2 regions of the Clostridium nitrophenolicum genome follow, and region 2 is predicted to be linked to the other one. Evidence: a T-box and tRNA genes for the amino acid it is inferred to sense, from the RefSeq annotation. Region 2 holds a T-box; the other holds one or more tRNA genes.
The links. A T-box is a leader RNA that pairs with one kind of tRNA and senses whether it is charged. The one in region 2 lies ahead of thrS (threonine--tRNA ligase), so its partner is inferred to be a tRNA-Thr.

Region 1: it has a tRNA-Thr gene. The T-box ahead of thrS (threonine--tRNA ligase) is inferred to sense a tRNA for this amino acid. The anticodon was not compared.

Annotation. Positions count from the first base shown of each region.
Region 1 covers NZ_AP042469.1:5,580,661-5,590,065, reverse strand. The annotation lists gene ACZ5N4_RS26570 (DHH family phosphoesterase) at 1-871, shown strand, start outside; gene rplI (50S ribosomal protein L9) at 871-1,314, shown strand; gene lonC (Lon family ATP-dependent protease) at 1,327-3,222, shown strand; gene ACZ5N4_RS26555 (replicative DNA helicase) at 3,248-4,585, shown strand; tRNA gene ACZ5N4_RS26550 (tRNA-Thr) at 4,708-4,783, shown strand; gene ACZ5N4_RS26545 (response regulator) at 5,071-6,711, shown strand; gene ACZ5N4_RS26540 (DUF3006 domain-containing protein) at 6,763-6,972, shown strand; gene pgsA (CDP-diacylglycerol--glycerol-3-phosphate 3-phosphatidyltransferase) at 7,018-7,560, opposite strand; gene ACZ5N4_RS26530 (adenylosuccinate synthase) at 8,091-9,377, shown strand.
Region 2 covers NZ_AP042469.1:4,939,563-4,948,967, reverse strand. The annotation lists gene ACZ5N4_RS23410 (Gfo/Idh/MocA family oxidoreductase) at 1-471, shown strand, start outside; gene ACZ5N4_RS23405 (DegT/DnrJ/EryC1/StrS family aminotransferase) at 473-1,552, shown strand; gene ACZ5N4_RS23400 (DUF6873 family GME fold protein) at 1,589-2,293, opposite strand; gene ytxC (putative sporulation protein YtxC) at 2,515-3,414, shown strand; T-box leader at 3,488-3,749, shown strand; T-box leader at 3,818-4,079, shown strand; gene thrS (threonine--tRNA ligase) at 4,152-6,068, shown strand; ribosomal protein L20 leader region at 6,111-6,232, shown strand; gene infC (translation initiation factor IF-3) at 6,266-6,787, shown strand; gene rpmI (50S ribosomal protein L35) at 6,807-7,007, shown strand; gene rplT (50S ribosomal protein L20) at 7,039-7,398, shown strand; gene ACZ5N4_RS23370 (TrkH family potassium uptake protein) at 7,604-8,950, shown strand; gene ACZ5N4_RS23365 (potassium channel family protein) at 8,962-9,405, shown strand, end outside.

The DNA of each region.
Region 1 (9,405 bases), 640 kb from region 2:
AGTTACATTACTTGGAAAGAGTTGCTTTATAATATTAGACAATGAGAATAATAGCATAAGACCAATATTAGAGAAAATTAAGGAAGAGGAAGACTATGAAAATGCATTTATAAGCAGTAAACAATGTATTGAGGAAGCAGATACAAATAGTCTTCTTATACTTGTTGATGTGCATAGCAAAGGGTATGTACAGAATATAAATGTTGTTGATTACTTTGATAAATTAGTTATAATAGATCATCATAGAAAGTCTACTGACTTTATTGAAGGTGCTCTTTTAAGTTATATAGAGCCATATGCATCATCTACGTCAGAACTAGTTACTGAAATGCTTCAATACATGGTTGAAAAACCAAAACTAAAGCCTATTGAAGCGGAGGCATTGCTAGCTGGAATATGTGTTGATACAAAGAATTTTTATTTTAAAACTGGTGTAAGAACCTTTGAGGCTGCTTCTTTTTTAAGAAGATTAGGAGCAGATACAATAGATGTAAAAAGGTTTTTTGCTGATGACTTAGAAACTTATTTAAAAAGAGCTGAGATTATTAAGTCAGCGAAGGTATTTAAAAACATAGCTATAGCAATATGTCCTAATGAAATAGAAGATACTGTATTAGCTGCACAGGCAGCGGATGAGCTGCTAAATATTACAGGTATTCAAGCATCTTTTGTTTTTGTTAAAATAAAAGACGAGATATTTATCAGTGGAAGATCACTTGGAGATATAAATGTGCAATTAATACTTGAATCCCTAGGTGGAGGAGGACATATGACTATGGCTGGAGCAAAATTTAAATCTGTTGATATAAATGAAGCTTTTGAAAAGCTCAAAAATGCCATAGATAAATACATTAGGGAAGGTGAAGAATAATGAAAGTTATATTAGTAAAGGATGTTAAATCACTAGGGAAGAAGGGAGACATAATAAATGCTTCAGATGGATATGCAAGAAACTATTTGTTTCCAAGAGGACTTGCACAAGAAGCTACAGATTCAAATCTTCATATCTTAAATAATAAGAAAGAAGCTGAGAGAAGACAAAAACTAGCCGAAATAGAGGCTGCTCAAAAGTTAGCTGAAAGCCTTAAAGGCAAAGAAGTAAATCTTTGTGTTAAATCAGGTGAAAATGGAAGATTGTTTGGAGCAATAACAGGAAAAGATATAGCAGACGAAATAAATAAGAAATTTAATATTAATATAGATAAGAAAAAGGTCGTAGTAGATACTATAAAACAGCTTGGAACTTATGATGTAGAAATAAAATTGTATCCTGAAATCTCCACAAAGGTTAAAGTGGTTATTGCAGAAAAATAAGGGGGAAAATTTGTGAAATCACAATTTATTGATGGGTTGGAACAGGAATTAACTAATACTATACCAGTTGATACCCAGGTAAATGTTCTATACGATATTTTGAATAAAGTAATAGACGAAGGTACTGTAAGGGCTAGAGTAGTAAAATATAAGCTACAAAACTATATAAAAAGTAAAGATATATTTAAGAGAATCTATGCATTAAATAAGATAGTAAGTGATGGTAAAGGATTAAATTCTATACCAGATGAATCTAATATATACGAGGCTCTTGAAGATACAAATATCTGGATTTCAGAAGCATTAGCAAAAAATTATGTAAAAAATAAAATAGAGAACGAAGTAGAAAAAAACCTCATGGAAAAACAAGATAAGTATATGGATGAGGTTAGACTAAGTATAATAAAAAAGCAAAAAGGCCCAGAAAATGCAAAAACTCTTAAAAAATATGCTCAGCTTGAAGTACTAGACTCTAGAAAATTAAGCAAAAGCATTCAAGGTATTCTAAGACCAGAAGCTTTTAGTGAAATTGTTGGACAGGAAACAGCAATAAAAGCTATTTTATCAAAGATAGCATCCCCATATCCTCAACATATTATACTATATGGTCCTCCTGGGGTTGGAAAAACAACTGCAGCTAGACTTGCGCTAGAAGAAGTAAAAAAACTAAAATATACTCCCTTTAAAAAAGATGCTAAATTTGTAGAGGTAGATGGCACTACATTAAGATGGGATCCAAGAGAAATTACTAATCCTTTGCTTGGATCTGTACATGATCCAATTTACCAGGGAACTAAAAGAGATTTAGCTGAAACAGGGATTCCTGAACCAAAGCTTGGACTTGTTACGGAAGCTCATGGCGGCGTGCTTTTTATAGATGAAATTGGCGAATTAGATGAAATGCTTCAAAATAAGTTATTGAAGGTATTAGAAGATAAGAGAGTTGAGTTTTCATCTTCATATTATGATCCAGAAGATGAAAACACACCAAGATATATAAAATATCTTTTTGAAAATGGAGCACCAGCAGATTTTGTACTTATAGGAGCAACTACAAGAGAGCCTAGTGAAATAAATCCAGCTTTAAGGTCAAGATGTACAGAAGTATATTTTGAACCTTTAACATCAATAAATATACAACAAATAGTAGAAAATGCTGCTGATAAGTTAAATATACAATTAGAAGAAGGCGTGTCAGAGCTTATAAGCAGATACACAATTGAAGGAAGAAAAGCAGTAAATATACTATCAGATGTTTATGGTTATGTACTTTACAACGATCAGGATACTAATTTAAAAGAGAAGGTAAAGATAACAGTTGAAAATTTAAAGGAAGTAATATCTATAAGTAGATTAGTTCCTTTTGAAGAAGTTAAAGTAGAATCAAAATATGATGTTGGGCATATATATGGGTTAGGCGTAAGTGGATATGTAGGATCTACTATAGAAATAGAAACAGCGGTTTTTGAAGCAAAGGAAAAAGGAAAAGGAATAGTAAGATTTAATGATACAGCTGGAAGCATGGCTAAAGATTCTGTGTTTAATGCAGCGTCAGTTATCAGAAAAATAACTGATAAGGATATAAGTGACTATGATATACATGTAAATGTAATAGGTGGAGGAAAAATTGATGGACCTTCAGCAGGAGCTGCTATTACAGTGTGTATTATTAGCGCACTTTTAAACAAGCCATTAAGACAGGATATAGCTATAACAGGAGAAATATCGCTTAGAGGTAACATAAAGCCTGTTGGAGGAATTTTTGAAAAAATTTATGGAGCAAGAAGAAAAGGAATAAAACTTGTAATTGTTCCAGAAGATAATTCCAAAGAAGTTCCTCAAGGACTTGAAGATATAGAAGTTAAGGCAGTAAATAATATTGAACAACTTATTGGACTAGTATTTTAAATTAAATTCTAAGGAGTGATGATACATGGATGCACCTCTTAGAAGTATGCCTCATAGCATTGAGGCTGAACAAAGCGTAATAGGTTCTATGATTATTGATAAAACTTCCATAGCAGAAGCTATGGAAGTTTTAAAAGCTGAAGATTTTTATAAAGATTCACATAAGGCCATATTTAATGCTATTTTGGACCTTTATCAAAAAGATATAGCTGTAGATATAATAACTCTTACAGAGCATTTAAAGTCTACAGATAGGTTAGAAGCAGCAGGTGGAATAACTTATATAAGTGAATTAAGTGGTTCTGTAATTTCCACGGCTAATGTGCAGTCATACATAAAGATTGTAAGTGACAAATCTATTTTAAGAAAACTAATTAGATCTTCTACAAAAATTATAGAAGAGAGTTATAATAATCAAGATGATGTATTAAAAGCTATGGATTTAGCTGAAAAGGAGATTTTTAACTTATCTAATAGTAAAAGTACATCTGATTTTGAACCTATGAGTGTAGTCTTGGAAAGAGGATTTTTAGAAATTGAAAGGCTTTTTAACAATAAAGGAGAAACAACAGGCGTTGCATCTGGATTCAGAGAACTTGATATGAAAACATCTGGTTTTCAAAAAGGTGATATGGTGCTAATAGCTGCAAGACCTTCTATGGGAAAAACCACCTTTGCATTAAACTTAGCAGAGCATGCAGCGCTTAGGGCAGGAAAAAGTGTAGCTATATTTTCCCTGGAAATGTCTAAGGAACAATTGGCATATAAGCTTTTATGTTCACAAGCTCATGTAGATATGCTAAAGCTTAGAACCGGTAACCTAGATGATAAGGATTGGGAAAATATCGCTAAGGCATCAGGCCCTCTTGCTAGCGCTAAAATATTTATTGATGATACCGCTGGTATGTCAGTAATGGAAATGAGGTCAAAGTGCAGAAGGTTGAAAATAGAGCAAGGAATAGATCTAGTGCTTATAGACTACCTTCAGCTTATGTCAGGTAGTAAGAGTGGCTCTGAGAGTAGACAGCAGGAAGTTTCAGAAATATCAAGATCAATTAAGGCACTAGCAAAGGAAATGCAGTGTCCAGTTATTGCACTATCTCAGTTATCTCGTGCACCTGAACAAAGAACAGACCATAGACCTATGCTATCCGATTTAAGAGAGTCCGGTTCTATCGAGCAGGATGCTGACTTAGTTATGTTCTTATATAGAGATGAATACTATGATAAGGAAACTGAAGATAAAAATATAGGAGAGTGTATAATAGCAAAGCAAAGAAACGGTCCGACTGGTACTGTAAAATTAGCTTGGTTAGGACAATTTAGTAAGTTTGGAAATTTAGATGTTATACATCAAGAATAAGGTAAGGGCTTTTACTATGAATAAGGTAAAAGCCTTTACTTTATTTATTACAATATGCACAATAGAATCTACATGAAAACTTTACTTTTATGTAAAATTAAGTTAAACTAATTATAGTGTAGGCTCCTATAGCTCAGCTGGTAGAGCAGCTGATTCGTAATCAGCAGGCCACAGGTTCGAACCCTGCTAGGAGCACCATATTAATTTCTAATAAAAATGGGTTGAATTTTTTTTTCTCTGTATTTATAATTAAAACCAAAAGGCTAAATTTTGTTAAATGTAATTTTTGAAGATTTAGAGCAGATGCAGAATACAGAATATTTTAAATTTAACTCTAAAAGGTTTGTTTTATATTTTGATATATTGAAATATGAAAAATTACTGTTAATATTAGATTTTAAGTGGTTGGAATATGTTATTTTATTAAAATTTAGTGTTATCGTTTTAACAATGTGCATTTTGTGAAATTTTGGGGGGTATTGTAGTTGTTAAATAAATACGAAAGTGAAAAAGATAATAAAACTGACATAGATTTTAATAAAGGAGGATATTTGAGTATATTTCAGATACTACCTTTTGAAGCCATTTTATTAGATAAAAACAACAAAATTATTAAGTTAAACCCTAAAGCGCATGACACATTTTATAATATAGAGTTTGAAAATGAGATAGATAAATTAGTATGTAAAATTGAAGATAAGCTAGTGAAGATTGACAGTGAAAATACGGAATTTTCAATGGAAAGAGAAATCTTGACTAATAAAGGAGCAAAGTATTTTAATATTAAAATAGTACCTATAATTGATACTAGGAATGAATTTGAAGGTAAAATAATAATATTAAATGACATTACTGACTACAAAGTGACAGTTCGAGAACTAAAAAAGGAAAAAGAAGATGCAGAAACAGGTAGTAGAATTAAAAATGAATTTTTAGCTAATATAAGTCATGAAATAAGAACCTCTGTTAACGGTATTATAGGTATGACAGATTTAACTCTGATGACCAATTTAAACTCTGAACAAAAAGAAAACTTAAATTTAGTGAAGTCAAGTGCATTAAGTTTGTTAGATATGACTAATAGTATTTTAGACTTTTCTAAAATCCAATCTGGAAATATAAAACTAGATAGTGTTGAATTTAATTTTAAAGAACTCATAGACGAGATTGTAAGATTAACTGCAATTAAGGCACTTGAAAGCAAATTGGAGTTTAAAGCAAAAATAGATGAATCAATACCGGATACATTAATTGGTGATCCTGTAAGAATAAAACAAATTTTAGATAATTTAATAGATAACTCTATAAAATTCACTAAGTATGGCACTATTTCGCTTATCATTGAAAAAGTGGAGTCTGCTGACAAAAAAGTTAATTTAAAATTTTTAATAAGAGACACAGGCATAGGTATAGATAGAAAAGATATACCTAAATTATTTACAGGCTTTAGTCAGATTGATAATAAAGAATATACCAGAAAGAATTTTGGTCCAGGTCTAGGACTCAGCATTTGTAAGGGACTTGTAGAAATGATGGATGGTAAAATTGAAGTAAAAAGTAGAAAAGATGTAGGGTCTGTGTTTTCATTTAATATATCTTTAGAAAAAGGTAAAAAATACAGTAGCACAAATATAAGTGATAAAAAAACAAAGGTTCAAACAAATAATTTAGTTGGTAGAAGGTTGAATATTCTTATTGTTGAGGATGATAAGGCAAGCCAAATGGTAATATACAATTTATTCAAGAAAAATGGACACACATGTGATATTGCTAATAATGGCGAAGAGGCTTTAAAGCTTATTGAAAATAAGAAATATGACTTAATACTTATGGATATACAAATGCCTATACTAGATGGAATTCAAACTACAAAAATAATTAGAAAATCTGAAGAAAATAATGATAGTCGTACACCTATTATAGCTCTAACAGCATATGCTTTAAAAGAAGATAAAGAGAAGTTTTTGAATGCAGGTATGGACAACTATATTTCTAAGCCTTTTAATATTGATGAACTTTTAAAAGTGGTTTATAGTACAGTAAAAACAGATACTGGAAATACCTCTTATTTTATGAATAAGCAAAATAGTATGGATGGAGATTCACTATTTTTATATCTTTTATAATTATAATATTATATAGCTGCTTTTTACATTTATAAAAAGGAAGGTGCTGTCGTGTTTGGTATAATTGATAGATTTGAAGGTGGTTTTGCAATAGTAGAACTATATGATAGCAAGGTAATAAACATTGAAGTAAACAAAATACCAAAAGAAGCTAGAGAAGGTGATGTTCTCAGTATAGGAGAACACATAACAATAGATTATGAAGAAACTAAAAAAAGAAAAAATGTAATAGAGAAATTATCTAAAGATATGTGGGAATAAGTGTCAAGGGCTAGAGTGAAACTGAGAAGGTTTCATTCTAGCCTTTTATTTTTGTACATTCTTATCATTGTTACCTAATAATTGTTTATTCTTATAATACAAAATAAAGTAATTAACAAAAGCTATTAACGCACTTACAACAGACAAATATATAAGATAAGTACCTAACTTTATATTAATAGTTAAGGTAAATATAGATAAGTAAAATAATATAGTTGTAAGCTTTCCAAACTTGTTAGATGGAATTACGGTATTTTTATTATATAATATTATGCCAAAGAATATCATAGAGACTTCTTTTATAGAAATTATTATAAGAATCCACAAAGGTATATAATTCTTTATTACTAGACAGCTTAAAACAGTTAATATCATAAGTTTATCAGCTAATGGATCTAATACTATGCCTAGTTTAGTTATTAGAGAGTATTTTCGTGCTAAATAGCCATCTAATATATCTGTCAATCCAGCAGTCAGAAACACCAGTATAGAGTAAAATAGGTTATTAGGCACATTTGAGAAAAATAATAAAATAAAAATAGGAATTAAAAGTAATCTAAAGAGAGTGAGAATGTTTGGTAAATTCATAATATCACTCCAAAATAAAAGTAATTATATTTTTGTTTTAGTGTATGCTATGAATAATAAAGAGTTTCTTGTATTAAATAGCAGATAAATATATTTTAATTCTTTTAACTGAAAAATGAAAGATGTTTATAAGATTATGAATATAAAAAAGCTAAATTGAAAACATTTACGAATTTTAATTTAAATTTATTAATTAATATTCGTATTTATATTGACTGAACTATTCACTTTTGATAGGATTAAATAGGATGCATGTGTCCATGTAAAGAATTATAAGATAATCGATAAAGGATTAGTAATAATTTTTACAGACTTATAAACTGTATATACTAATGTTAAGTTGGCATATTAGTAGTATATAAGGAAAGAAATATATAATAAAAAAGCGTCAATAAAGATATATAAACTACGGTACAGGTATATTAAAAATATTATGTTACCGAAGTTGATATGACTAGAGATATAGTAAGCCAATAAATATTCGTCAATGCTTAAGTGTAGCTAACTTAATAAAAGAGGAGGAAATTTTTATGTCAGCATTTATTGTTTTAGGAGCCCAATGGGGAGATGAAGGAAAAGGGAAGATGACAGATTATCTTGCAGAAAGTGCAGATGTTGTAGTTAGATTTCAAGGTGGAAACAATGCAGGACATACCGTTGAGGTTGGAGATAAACAATATAAACTTCATTTAATACCTTCAGGAATACTTTATGATACTAAATTAAACGTAATAGGTAATGGAGTAGTTGTAGACCCAAAAGCTTTATTTGAAGAAATAGATTATTTAAAAGGTGTTGGAGTAGATGTAACTCCAGAAAAACTAATGATAAGTGATAGAGCACAGCTTATAATGCCATATCATAAGATACTTGATGGTATAAAAGAAAAAGCTAGAGGAAAAAAGGATATAGGAACAACAGGAAAAGGAATAGGACCATGTTATACTGATAAGATGGAAAGAAGCGGTATAAGAGTTTGTGATTTAATGCACAAGGAAGTTTTTGAAGAAAAATTAAAGGATAATGTAGATGCTAAAAATGATATTATAACAAAAATTTACGGAGGAGACAGTTTAGACTTTAGTGCTATATATAATGAGTACTTGGAATATGCTGAGAGAATGAGACCTTTTGTAAAAGATATATCAGTTGAAGTATTTAACAACATAAAAGCAGGTAAAAAAGTATTATTTGAGGGTGCACAAGGTACATTACTTGATATAGATTATGGTACATATCCATATGTAACATCATCTAACACCATAGCTGGTGGTGTATGTACTGGGGCAGGAGTTGGTCCTACAGCGATAACTAGTGCGGTAGGTATAGCTAAAGCATATACAACAAGAGTTGGTAAGGGACCTTTCCCAACAGAGTTATTTGATGAAACTGGTGATTGGATAAGAGAAAAAGGACATGAATATGGCGTAACTACAGGAAGAGCAAGAAGATGTGGATGGTTAGACTTAGTTATACTTAAGACTACTGCAAGAATTTCTGGTCTTACAAGTTTTGCTGTAACTAAAATAGATACTCTAGCAGGAATGGAAAAGGTAAAGGTATGTACAGGTTACAAGTTTGATGGAAAAGTTATTGATTACGTTCCAGCAAGTCTTGAAGATTTAGCTAAGTGTGAACCAATATATGAAGAGTTTGATGGATGGGATAAAAGTATAGAAAATGCTAGAAGTTATAATGATCTTCCAGAAAACGCTAAAGTATATCTAAAGAAAATAGAAGAATTTACTGGTACAAAAATATCTATAGTATCAGTAGGACCAAGAAGAGATCAAACTATTGAAGTTACAGATATATAACTTAAAAAAATTCAGGTGTATAATAGAA
Region 2 (9,405 bases):
ACAGATCTTATGATACATGATATTGATATAATTCTTTCTATGATCAATAGTGAACCAGCTAAAATATTTGCAGCGTCACATGATGAAAATTTAGAAGATGTATTAGCAATGATGCAATTTAATAATGGTATTACTTCGAGTCTTACGGCCAGTAGAACATCTCAAGAAAAAATAAGAAAGTTACACATTACTAGTTCTGATGAGAATATTCATGTAGATTATATAAAAAGTAAAATAGATTTAGTTAAGCTTTGTGATATAAAGAATTCGATTAGTGAAAATAATTCATACAATATAGTTGGAAAAGAAAAAACACTGTATTTTGAAGGAGAACCATTAAAGATAGAACTACAACATTTCATTGAGTGTATAACTCAACGGAAAAAACCAATAAGCAATGAAGAAACAGGGTATCTAGCGTTAAAAGTTGCTAGAGAAATAGTAAATTGCGTATCTAAAAGGGGGAAATAAATTGATTCCTATTGCAAAACCGTTAATTACTAAAGATGAAGAAAAAGCAGTAATGGAAGTATTGTCAAAGGGACAGCTAGCTAGCGGTGAGTATGTAACTAAATTTGAGGATATGTTTAAAGACTATTTAGGATGTAAATATGCTCTATGTACTACTAATGGTACTACTGCACTTCATGCTGCTTTGTTAGGTACAGGTATTGGTAAAGGAGACTTGGTAATAACCACACCATTTAGTTTTATTGCTACTTCAAATGCAATTCTTTATGTAGGTGCTACACCTTTATTTGCAGATGTAGAAGAAGATACATTTAATATAGACCCAGACAAAGTGGAGAATCTTATAAAGAATACTAAAGGAAAAATAAAGGCTATGATTATAGTTCATCTTTTTGGCAACCCATGCGATATGGAGAGGATTGTGGAGATATGCAAAAAATATGATATTATTTTGATAGAAGACTGTGCCCAGGCCCATGGAGCAGAATTCAGACAGAAAAAGGTTGGAACTTTTGGTGCAGTATCAGCATTTTCATTTTATCCAACAAAAAATATGACCTGCGGTGAGGGTGGAATGGTAGTTACAAATGATGAGAAGGTTTATGATTTTGTAAAAAAAATCATTAATCATGGTCAGGTGCAAAGATATCAACATGATATATTAGGGTATAACTTTAGAATGACCAATATAAGTGCAGCGATAGGTATTGAACAATTAAAAAAAATAGATTATTTTAATAATTTAAGGATTTATAATGCATATAGATATTTGAAAGAATTAAATAGAGATAGATTTATACTACCTATAGTAAATAATAATACTAAACATGTATTTCATCAATTTTCAATAAGATGTAAAGAGAGCAGAAGTAAAGTAATTAATTTGCTTGAAAAAAATGAAATAGGTTATGGTATATATTATCCAACAATATTACCAGATCAACCTTTATACAAGAAGTTGAATATTAGCAGCAACTGCCCAGTATCTCAAAAGTTATGTGAAGAAGTATTAGCAATACCTGTACATCCTGCACTTTCAGAACATGATGTGAACAAAATAATAGAAGTATTAAATTACTAAATGCAAAACCCCATATAAAGCTTTATATGGGGAGTTTTATATTTCAATTATAAAAAGACTTCCTCTGTCAATAAGTTTACCTTTTCTTAAGAAAACTGGCTCCACATTATGTTTTTTTAAAAATTCCATAACTTCTTTTCCATAAGCATAATAGTTTAGATCTCCATAAAAAGCTAATAAATTTTTGTCTAAAAGCCCACAACACCCTCCAATAAAACCATAATTTAAGCCTGGTAAGAGTATGTCGCCAGGCGGAAGGAGAAGTACATCGATATTTTCTCTAGATAAAGCCTTAGTTATTGTCGTGTCGCTAGTCATTGCAGCATTTTGACTTACTATTGCAGTAGAACATTTAGTATAACCTTGTTTTACATTTATAAGCTTTTTAACATTTACCATTTCTAAAAGTTTAGGATCAGTATATTTTATATTGTGAATAAACAAGTTAGGCAAATTTACACTATTTAAAATTATATCATAAGGATAAGTTGATCCAAGATTATTTTCAGAAAAGACTATGTGTAATTGTAAATTCTTTAATATGTCAATGAACCCATTATCCATATCCTTATGTACTATAACGTTTTTTTGATTAACTATATGTAAAAGCATATCTGGATGGCCACAAACAGCCTCATAAAGCGCATCAGAAGGAGGAGGAATTAGTATCTCGCAACCTAATTTTTTCAAACTCAGAATCTCTTCTTTACTTGTTCTATAGTCTACAATAGCATACTTCATACTAAAATCCTTTCTAAGCAATATTTATATTAAGTAATATTTATATTAGAAAATCGGTATAGAAAAACTAGCTAGAAAGTTAATTTTCGACCTCGAAACCCTATATTATTTTACATATTCTACTGCAAAGTTTCAATAATGCAACTGTCGATATTTGACAAAAAAAAATTGCATATACATTTAGTTTAGACACATACTATTTCAAGAAGGGAGTGAGAAGATTGCTATTACTTACTGTTGTTTACAATGATGATAGAGAAGATATCATAGATGGAATAAATAAGGTCAGAGAATACTTTAGATATAAAAATATAAATATAGGCATTTCAGAAAGCATAGATTCAAATACTCACTTCGTAAAAATCTATTGTGACGAAGAAATTAGCCCTAAGCTTCTCAATGTGTTCAACATTCATATGGCTAATATACTATACAATGTAGTTATAGAGGAATTTTATAAAAAAGATATACTAGGTTTTTTATCTGATACATATTTCTTTTTGAAATTTGATGAAATCAAAGATATAAAACAAAGTAGCTTGGACGCTTTAAGAGGAGAAGAACGTGTAATTGATGAGAATTCGATCTACTGCATGAATAAAAAAAATTCAGTGATAGATAAAATAGTTGAATGTATAAATGAAAATAAAGAGATAAATATAAATGGCTTTATAACTTTTAGAATGAAGGAATTAAAAGAAGATTTAGAATCAATAATAGATAAAGTTGTAGAAAAATACATGGTAGATAAGGAATATAACGAGTTTATAAAGCTCTTAAAATATTTTGTAGAAGTTCAAGAAAGTAAAATAGGTAAAATTAATTTAATAATTGACAATAGCGGAGAGTATTCAGTACAGGATGAAGATGGCAATGATATAACATTAAAGTTATTTAGTGATTTAAGTGATTTAAGATATAAAGAAAGCACTAATATGGAGGATATGCTTATAAGTGTGCTAATAACGAATTCACCAGAAAAGATAACAATTCACTGCGTTGAAAACTGCAAAAACAACGAGTTAATTGATACAATAGAAAAAGTATTTACTGATAGAGTTAATTTTTGCAATGACTGTAAGCTATGCAAAAAAATCAAAAGCAGCATCCATAGAGTATAAAGTTTTAGAATAATTGAATAATTTATAGTTTTGTGTTGACATAAACTAAATTAAATAATATAATAAATACAAAATAAAAGCAATGACAAGGAAGAGTAAATAAGTAGCTGCTCCAAGAGAGAAGAACCCATAGGCTGAAAGGTTCTTTGAGTAAGTGTTATTGAAAACCACCTTAGAGCTGAGTACTGAAACTTAGTAAGTATTTCCGTTAACCTGCGTTAAAGGTACAAAGATAATAGCAAGTATATTTCTATTGTAATATGTTTGTATTCTATTTAAGTTGTAATATATTGCTATTGAATTTGGGTGGAACCGCGATGATACTCGTCCCATACATGGGATGAGTTTTTTTATTTTGAAAAAATGATTGACATATATTTGATAAAAAACTATAATGTAGAAAATAAAAACAATGACAAGGAAGAGTAAATAAGTAGCTGCTCCAAGAGAGAAGAACCCATAGGCTGAAAGGTTCTTTGAGTAAGTGTTATTGAAAACCACCTTTGAGTTGAGTACTGAAACTTAGTAAGTATTTCCGTTAGCCTGCGTTAAAGGTACAAAGATAATAGCTAGTATATTTCTATTGAAATATGTTTGTATTCTATTTAAGTTGTAATGTACTGCTATTGAATTTGGGTGGAACCGCGATAATACTCGTCCCATACATGGGATGAGTTTTTTATTTTGTTTAATTTTTAATTTTATATAATATAAATAGAAAATAGGAGGAAAAAACGATGGTAAAGATTACTTTAAAAGACGGAAAACAGATGGAAGTTAAAAATGGTTTAAAGGTAGCAGATATTGCTGCTGAACTGAGCACATCATTAGCTAAAAAGGCTCTAGGAGCTAAAATAAATGGTGAAAGAGCAGAATTAATGACAGAGGTTAACGACGATTGCAAGCTTGAAATATTAACTTTTGAAGATGCAGATGGAAAGTGGATATTAAGACATACAGCTTCACATATACTTGCACAGGCTGTAAAAAGATTATATCCAGATGTTAAATTAGCTATAGGACCTGCAGTAGACAATGGATTTTACTATGATTTTGATGCAGAATTTTCATTCACTCCAGAAATGCTTGAAAAAATAGAAGCTGAAATGAATAAAATAGTTAAAGAAGACTTAAAACTAGAAAGATTTGAACTTCCAAGAGACGAAGCTATAAAGTTAATGCAAGAAAAAGGAGAAGTTTATAAAGTTGAATTAATTCAAGATCTTCCAGAGGATGCAATTATATCTTTCTACAAACAAGGTGATTTTGTAGATTTATGTGCTGGCCCACATGTACCATCTACTGGAAAAGCTAAAGCATTAAAATTACTTTCAATAGCAGGAGCTTACTGGAAAGGTGACGAAAAGAACAAAATGCTTCAAAGAATCTATGGAACTGCCTTTGAAAAGAAAGCAGAACTTGATGAGCATATAAAGATGCTAGAAGAAGCAAAGAAGAGAGATCACAGGAAATTAGGTAGAGAATTAGATTTATTCAGCATAAAGGAAGAGGGCCCAGGATTTCCATTCTTCCATCCAAAGGGAATGATAGTAAGGAATACTCTTCAAAACTTCTGGAGAGAAATGCACCAAGCTGCAGACTATGATGAAATAATGACACCTGTAATATTAAGTGAATCATTATGGCATCAATCAGGACACTGGGATCATTATAAGGAAAACATGTATTTCACTAAGATTGACGAGGGAGATTATGCTATAAAGCCAATGAACTGCCCAGGATCAATACTTGTTTACAAAAATGGAATACACTCATATAGAGAATTACCATTAAGATATGCTGAAATGGGATTAGTTCACAGACATGAAAAATCAGGAGCATTACATGGTCTTATGAGAGTTAGATGTTTTACTCAAGATGATGCTCACTTATTCTTAACTAAGGAAAATATAAAAGATGAACTATTAAATGTTATAAAACTTATAACTGAATTCTATAAAGTATTTGGATTTGAATACTTTATTGAACTTTCAACAAGACCAGAAGATTCTATGGGAAGCGATGAAGATTGGGAAGCAGCAACTAATGGATTAAGAGAAGCATTAGAGGCAGCAGGCCTACCATACAGAGTTAATGAAGGTGATGGAGCATTCTATGGTCCAAAGATAGATTTCCACTTAAAAGACTGTATAGGAAGAACTTGGCAGTGTGGAACTTGTCAGCTTGATTTCCAAATGCCAGAAAGATTTGACCTAACTTATATAGGAGCAGATGGAGAAAAGCACAGACCAGTTATGGTTCATAGAGTTGTATTTGGTTCTATTGAAAGATTCATAGGAATATTAACTGAGCACTATGCAGGAGCATTCCCAGCTTGGCTTGCACCAGTACAGGTTAAAATAATGAATATAACTGATGGGCAAATAGAATATGTAAATAAAATTGCTAAAGAATTAAAGAAAAACGGAATAAGAGTTGAAACTGATTTAAGAAATGAAAAAATAGGATATAAGATAAGAGAAGCTCAACTTCAAAAGGTTCCTTACATGCTAGTATTAGGAGACAAAGAAATGAATGACGGAACTGTAGCAGTAAGAAGTAGAAAACAAGGTGATATGGGAGTTATGTCATTGAACGACTTTGTTGCAAAAATTTCCGAGGAAATCGATAAAAAAATAAGTTCAGTTGATTAATAAAAACTGTTGACAAAGTTTGAATATGATAGTATAATTTCATTTGTTAAGAAGAAACAGCCGTTTCTCACCTTACAGTGCAGCTAGTAAGGTTATATGAATCCAGTTCTAGTATGTCTAGTGTTGTATTCAAAGGACGGCTTATGCCGTCCTTTTTTATATATACTTAAGTACATAGATTCAAATCCACCTGGGAGGTGAAAATCATTAACAAAGATTTTCTTGTAAATGAACAGATAAGAGAAAAAGAGATAAGAGTTATAGGAGACGATGGTTCACAAATGGGGGTAATATCTTCTAGAGAAGCACTTAGGCTTGCAGAAGAAAAAGAATTGGATTTAGTTATGATATCACCAAATGCCAATCCACCAGTTTGTAAAATAATGGACTTTGGTAAGTTCATTTATGAACAATCTAAGAAAGATAAAGAAGCTAAGAAAAAACAAAAAGTTATTAATGTAAAAGAAGTTAGGCTTAGCCCAACTATTGAGGACCACGATATTACTATAAAAGCTAATAATGCAAGAAAATTTTTACTTGCAGGAGATAAAGTTAAAGTAACAGTTAGATTTAGAGGTAGAGAAGCTGATTACTCATTTATAGGTAAAAAAATATTAGAAAACTTTTATGCTAAAATTGAAGAAGTTTGTGTAGTAGAAAAAGCAGCAAAATTAGAAGGAAGAAACATGATATTAATTTTAAGTCCAAAGAAAGCATAATTGAGAGGAGGAAATTATCATGCCAAAAATGAAAACAAAGAAAAGTGTAGCAAAAAGATTTAAGGTTACAGGATCAGGTAAGCTTAAGAGAGCGAAGGCTTTTAAAAGCCATATATTAACAAAGAAGAGTACAAAAACTAAGAGAAATCTTAGAAAGACTGGTTATGTTTCAGAAACTCAAGAAAAAACAATGAAAACATTAATGCCTTACGCAAAATAGCAGGCAGGTTCGATAAGGAGGGTTTTATTAAATGGCAAGAGTAAAAAGAGCTATGAATGCTCGTAAATATCATAAAAAAATATTAAAGCTTGCAAAAGGTTACTATGGTGGCAAGAGCAAGTTATTCAAAACTGCTAACGAATCAGTTATCAGAGCATTAAGAAATGCATATGTAGGAAGAAGATTAAAGAAGAGAGATTTCAGAAAACTTTGGATAGCAAGAATAAATGCTGCTACAAGAATGAATGGTCTTTCATACTCAAGATTTATGAATGGAATAAAGACTGCAGGCATCGACATCAATAGAAAGATGCTTTCAGAAATAGCTATAAATGATCCAAAAGCATTTACTGAATTAGTTGAAATAGCTAAAAAACAGTTAAACGCGTAATAGTGATTATATAAAATGCAGCATTTATGCTGCATTTTTATTTATATTTTGAGTTTGTATTGATTTTCATAAATATTAGACTTAATATATATTATGATGGCAATAGTTGGTTTGTATTATATTATTTTATAATAGCAAAATACATATATAAAAGACATGGATGATGTTATATCTTTATCAAATATGTTAAAAAGGAGTATTTGATATGAAGGTTAAAATTAACAAATGGTTTAAGGTTAATGAAATTCAAATACTGGCACTAGGCTTTATAATATTAATTATGATTGGAGCATTTTTATTATGGCTTCCAATATCATCACGCAATGGTACATATACTAATTTTTTTGATTGTATATTTGTAGCTACTTCTTCTGCTTGTGTGACAGGCCTTGTAACTTTGGATACAGGGACTCATTGGAGCTATTTTGGTCAAGTTGTTATTTTGTTTTTGATACAAATAGGTGGACTAGGATTTATGTCAATAGCAACTTTAATTGCGCTATTAATGGGGAGAAAAATTACACTTAAAGAAAGGCTTGTTATACAACAATCACTTAATTCTTTTACGATACAAGGGTTAGTAAAAATGTCTAAGTACTTATTAATTTTCACATTTTGTGTACAGAGTGCAGGGGCAGTGCTTATGGCTACTCAATTCGTACCAGAATTTGGTTGGGGGAAAGGTATATATTATAGTATTTTTCATTCTATTTCTGCCTTTTGTAATGCAGGAATAGATATAATAGGTAATTTTAGAAGTGTGACTCCTTACTCACAAAATCCAGTTATATTACTTACTATAGCTGCACTGATAGTTATAGGAGGTCTTGGTTTTTTTGTATGGCAAGAAATATACTATTTCAAGGATACAAAAAAGCTTTCTTTGCACTCAAAAATAGTTATAGTTTCTACAGTATTTCTTATTGTAGCTGGCTCAATTTTAATGTTTATATTTGAAATGGATAACTCTAAGACTATAGGGAATATGTCAATGAAAGGAAAAGTAGTATCATCCATATTTGCTGCAGTTGTTCCAAGAACTGCAGGATTCAATTCTATCCCTACTGCAGATATGAGTGGAGAAGGTATATTTCTAACTATGATCCTTATGTTTATTGGAGGATCTCCAGGATCTACCGCTGGAGGTATCAAAACTACTACAGCAGCCTTATTAATTATTACTGTTATATCAGTTATAAAAGGTAGAGAAGATGCAGAGATATATGGAAGAAGAATAAGAAAAGAGATTGTCTACAGAGCTCTAGTTGTTACTACGTTAGGCATAGGTATTGTTATGATAGCTACAATTATACTGTGTATGACTGAGAAACCAGCTTCATTAGAATATATTCTCTATGAAGTAATATCAGCTTTTGGTACTGTTGGGTTAACTCTCGGATTAACACCTGACCTAAGTGTACCAGGTAAGATAATATTAAGTTTTATTATGTATGCTGGAAGATTAGGTCCTTTAACATTGGCGTTATCTTTGGCTCAAAAAACTATTCCAGGAACAATAAAATATCCTGAGGACAAAATTTTAATTGGATAGGGGTGGATTTTGTGGATAAAAAACAATATGTTGTAATAGGTCTTGGAAGATTTGGAACAGCTGTGGCCAAAACTTTATATGAACTAGATAACGATGTTTTAGCAATAGATTCCGATGAACAGAGAGTTCAAGATGTTTCAGAATATGTTACCCATGCTATTCATACAAATGCTACAGATGAAGAAAGTTTAAGATCTCTTGGAATAAGCAATTTTGATGTAGCAATAATAGGTATAGGCGTTAACATGGAAGATAGTATCATGGTTACTCTTCTAGTTAAAGAATTAGGTGTAAAATATGTAATTGCTAAAGCAAATACAAGCATTCATGCGAAAATTTTATATAAAATAGGTGCGGACAAAGTAGTTTTCCCAGAGAGAGATATGGGAATAAGAGTTGTTCAAGATATGGTTTCAAGCAGCATATTAGATTACATTGAGTTATCATCAGAATAT